DNA from 2 places in the Streptomyces sp. NPDC002044 genome. Region 2 is predicted to be linked to the other one. Evidence: predicted binding sites of a transcription regulator. Region 2 holds the regulator's gene; the other holds the start of a gene.
The links. Region 2 encodes HrcA, which represses chaperone genes, less so after heat shock. Its sites were predicted from a motif close to TTNGCACTCNGNNNNNCNGAGTGCNAA; they were not measured.
Positions count from the first base shown of each region.

Region 1: a site for HrcA is predicted at 1,593-1,619, ahead of groES (co-chaperone GroES). Genes of this name have one in related genera too.

Region 1 is NZ_JBEOXU010000025.1:39,252-41,643, reverse strand. Features, by position in the region: gene groL (chaperonin GroEL) at 1-1,001, opposite strand, end outside; gene groES (co-chaperone GroES) at 1,138-1,446, opposite strand; gene ABT106_RS09580 (response regulator transcription factor) at 1,792-2,392, shown strand, end outside.
Region 2 is NZ_JBEOXU010000014.1:31,456-33,847, reverse strand. Features, by position in the region: gene ABT106_RS06135 (MBL fold metallo-hydrolase) at 1-413, opposite strand, end outside; gene hrcA (heat-inducible transcriptional repressor HrcA) at 573-1,589, shown strand; gene dnaJ (molecular chaperone DnaJ) at 1,590-2,392, shown strand, end outside.

The sequences.
Region 1 (2,392 bases), on a different contig from region 2:
TCGACGATGGTCGTGTCGTCCTTGGAGATCGTGACGCGGCGGGCGGTGCCCAGTACGTCCAGACCGGCCTGGTCGAGCTTGAGGCCGACCTCCTCCGCGATGACGGTGGCACCGGTGAGGGTGGCGACGTCCTGGAGCATGGCCTTGCGACGGTCACCGAAGCCGGGGGCCTTCACGGCGACCGCGTTGAAGGTGCCGCGGATCTTGTTGACGACGAGGGTGGAGAGCGCCTCGCCCTCGACGTCCTCGGCGATGATCAGCAGCGGCTTGGAGGCACCGGCCTGGATGACCTTCTCCAGCAGCGGCAGGAGGTCCTGGATCGAGGAGATCTTGCCCTGGTGGATCAGGATGTACGGGTCATCGAGGATGGCCTCCATACGCTCCTGGTCGGAGACCATGTACGGCGAGAGGTAGCCCTTGTCGAAGGCCATGCCCTCGGTGAACTCCAGCTCCAGGCCGAAGGTGTTGGACTCCTCGACGGTGATGACACCGTCCTTGCCGACCTTGTCCATCGCCTCGGCGATGAGCTCGCCGACCTGCTGGTCCTGCGCGGAGAGCGCGGCCACGGCGGCGATGTCGGACTTGTCCTCGATCGGACGGGCGGTCGCGAGGAGCTCCTCGGAGACGGCCTTGACCGCGGCGTCGATGCCCTTCTTCAGGGCGGCCGGGGACGCGCCCGCGGCGACGTTGCGCAGACCCTCGCGGACCAGCGCCTGGGCCAGCACGGTGGCGGTGGTGGTGCCGTCGCCCGCGATGTCGTTGGTCTTGGTCGCCACCTCCTTCACGAGCTGCGCGCCCAGGTTCTCGTACGGGTCGTCCAGCTCGACTTCGCGAGCGATGGTGACACCGTCGTTGGTGATGGTGGGGGCGCCGAACTTCTTGTCGATGACGACGTTGCGGCCGCGGGGGCCGATCGTCACCTTGACCGTGTCGGCAAGCTTGTTGACGCCGCGCTCGAGGGCGCGACGGGCGTCCTCGTCGAACTTCAGGATCTTCGGCATGGGAGCGGTTCAGTCCTCTCGTTGCGATCCTCGGCCGCTCACCGCGACCTCCACCGCCTAGAACGAACTGCGCCCCTCGACGCCCGGCATCAGCAGGGTGACCAGGGGCGCAGCTCAAATCAAAACTGGAAGCGAATTACTTCTCGATGATCGCGAGCACGTCGCGAGCCGAGAGGACGAGGTACTCCTCGCCGCTGTACTTCACTTCGGTGCCGCCGTACTTGCTGTACAGCACGATGTCGCCGACGGAGACATCGAGCGGAAGACGGTTACCGTCTTCGAAGCGACCCGGGCCCACAGCGAGGACGACGCCCTCCTGGGGCTTCTCCTTCGCGGTGTCCGGGATGACCAGGCCGGAGGCCGTGGTCTGCTCGGCGTCGAGCGGCTGGACCACAATGCGGTCCTCGAGCGGCTTGATGGCAACCTTGGAGCTGGCGGTCGTCACGATCCGGTCTCCCCCTTCGGAGATCTCACGGGGTTAACTGTTTGAGGTGGCGACCAGGCGGATCCGTCGTCGCGGGTGCCGGACCTACCTGTCGCTGCGTTGGCACTCACCAGGGGCGAGTGCCAGGTGCGACACTATTCCGGCGATTAGCACTCGGTCAAGCGGAGTGCCAATTCTCGGCGCCGGGTGTGGCGCGCGGCGAGCTCGGGACACCGCGAAATCCCGTTCCCCCAGGCACTTCTGACCGCTTTTCCTCTCAGCGCGAACGGGCCGGATCCGGCATGCGCGGCGGTGCTCCCGCATCCGGCCGCCCTCGGTCCACGACCGATATGTGACGCTTGAGCCGTGCGCATCCTGGTGGTCGAAGACGAAGAGGGGCTCGCCGAGTCACTGCGGCGCGGCCTGTCCGCCGACGGCCACCTGGTCGAGGTCGCCCACGACGGCCACACCGGCCTGGATCTCGCCCTCGCCGGCGGACCGTACGACGTCGTGCTCCTGGACCTGATGCTCCCCGGTGCGAGCGGCTTCGAGATCTGCACCCGCATGCGGGCCCACGGCGACACCACCCCGGTCCTGGTGCTCACCGCCAAGGACGGCGAGTACGACGAGGCCGAGGGTCTGGACTCCGGCGCCGACGACTACCTCACCAAGCCGTTCTCCTTCGTCGTCCTGGCCGCCCGCCTCCGGGCGCTGGCCCGCCGCGCGGGCGCCCCCGACCGCACCGCGCTCCAGGCCGGCGACCTCGTCCTCGACCCGCAGGGCCGGCGCTGCCGGCGCGGCGTCCACGAGATCGAGCTCACCGCCCGCGAACTCGGCGTGCTCGCCTGCCTGATGGAACAGCCGGGCCGGGCCGTCGCGAAGCAGGACATCCTCGACGAGGTCTGGGACGCCCCGCACGGCATCGACCCGAACATCGTCGAGGTGTACGTCTCCTCGCTGCGCAAGA
Region 2 (2,392 bases):
CACTCGCCCGACACCGTGTGCCGGGGGAGCACCAGCAGCTCGACGGCCTGCGCCGCCTCCGGCGAGGCCAACCCGTGCCGCACCGCGGACCGCCGCAGCGTCTCCCGCCCGGCGTCCAGGACGGAGTCCAGCCCGACCGCGGCGTACACCTCGGCCCCGGAGAACGCCGCCGCGCCCAGAACGTGATCGAAATGCCCGTGCGTGAATGCGATATGGGTCACGCGGCGGCCCGTCAGCCGCTCGGCCCCGGCACGGATCTCCGCGCCCTCCCGCAGGCACGAACCGGGGTCGATCAGGAGCACCGACTCGTCCCCCACCACCAGTCCCACGGTGCAGTCCCACACCGGAAGACGCCGCCGTCCGGCCCGTCCGGTCAGCCGTTCCCAGCCCGCCTCTTCCCATCCCACGTCCATGCGGCGACGCTACCCTGACGGGCCACCCTTGCCAGGGTCTTACTACCCGGCCGTACACTGGGCGGGGGATCTCTGGCACTCGAACGACCAGAGTGCCAAACGGAATGCCAACGAACGCCGGCGGAACACGGCGACGGACCACAGCTGGAGGTGTGCGCGATGCTCAGTGAACGCAGGCTCGAAGTGCTGCGCGCCATCGTCCAGGACTACGTCGGGACCGAGGAGCCGGTCGGCTCCAAGGCGCTGACCGAGCGGCACCGGCTCGGCGTCTCACCCGCCACCGTGCGCAACGACATGGCCGTGCTGGAGGACGAGGGCTACATCGCCCAGCCCCACACCAGCGCCGGCCGCATCCCCACCGACAAGGGCTACCGGCTCTTCGTCGACCGGCTGGCGGGGGTCAAACCCCTGTCGACGCCCGAGCGCCGGGCCATCCAGAACTTCCTCGACGGCGCGGTGGACCTCGACGACGTCGTCGGCCGTACGGTGCGGCTGCTCGCGCAGCTCACCCGGCAGGTCGCCGTCGTCCAGTACCCCTCGCTGACGCGTTCCACCGTGCGTCACGTCGAGCTGCTGTCGCTGGCCCCGGCCCGGCTGATGCTCGTACTGATCACGGACACCGGGCGCGTCGAGCAGCGGCTCATCGACTGCCAGACCCCCTTCGGGGAGACCTCGCTCGCGGACCTGCGGGCCCGGCTCAACAGCCGGGTCGTCGGCCGCCGCTTCACCGATGTGCCCCCGCTCGTCCAGGACCTCCCCGAGTCGTTCGAGGCCGACGACCGCGCCACGGTCTCCACCGTGCTCGCGACGCTCCTCGAAACCCTGGTCGAGGAAGCCGAGGAACGGCTGATGATCGGCGGAACCGCCAATCTCACCCGCTTCGGACACGATTTTCCCCTGACGATCAGGCCGGTGCTCGAAGCGCTGGAGGAGCAGGTCGTGCTCCTCAAGCTGCTGGGCGAGGCCAGTGAGTCGGGAATGGCCGTACGGATCGGGCACGAGAACGCCTACGAGGGGCTGAACTCCACGTCGGTCGTCTCGGTCGGTTACGGTTCGGGCGGCGAATCCGTCGCCAAACTCGGCGTGGTCGGACCGACCCGCATGGATTACCCCGGAACGATGGGAGCGGTACGCGCAGTGGCACGTTACGTCGGACAGATCCTGGCGGAGTCGTAAGTGGCCACGGACTACTACGCCGTTCTCGGCGTGCGCCGCGACGCTTCCCAGGACGAGATCAAGAAGGCATTCCGGCGGCTTGCGCGCGAGCTGCACCCGGATGTGAACCCCGATCCCAAGACGCAAGAGCGTTTCAAGGAGATCAACGCGGCGTACGAGGTGCTCTCGGACCCGCAGAAGAAGCAGGTCTACGACCTCGGCGGTGACCCGCTGTCCTCCTCGGGCGGCGGCGCGGGCGGATTCGGTGCGGGTGGCTTCGGCAACTTCTCCGACATCATGGACGCCTTCTTCGGCCAGAGTCAGCAGCGCGGCCCGCGCTCGCGGACCCGCCGCGGCCAGGACGCCATGATCCGTCTCGACCTGGAACTGGACGAGGCGGCCTTCGGGACCACCAAGGACATCCAGGTCGACACGGCCGTCGTCTGCACGACCTGCTCCGGTGAGGGCGCCGCCCCCGGCACCTCGGCGCAGACGTGTGACATGTGCCGCGGCCGCGGTGAGGTCTCGCAGGTCACCCGGTCCTTCCTGGGCCAGGTCATGACCTCGCGCCCCTGCCCGCAGTGCCAGGGCTTCGGCACCGTCGTCCCGACCCCGTGCCCCGAGTGCGCGGGCGACGGCCGGGTCCGGTCCCGCCGCAGCCTCACGGTCAAGATCCCGGCGGGCGTCGAGAACGGCACCCGCATCCAGCTCGCGGGCGAGGGCGAGGTCGGCCCCGGCGGCGGCCCCGCCGGCGACCTGTACGTGGAGATCCACGAACTGCCGCACTCGACGTTCCAGCGCCGCGGGGACGACCTGCACTGCAC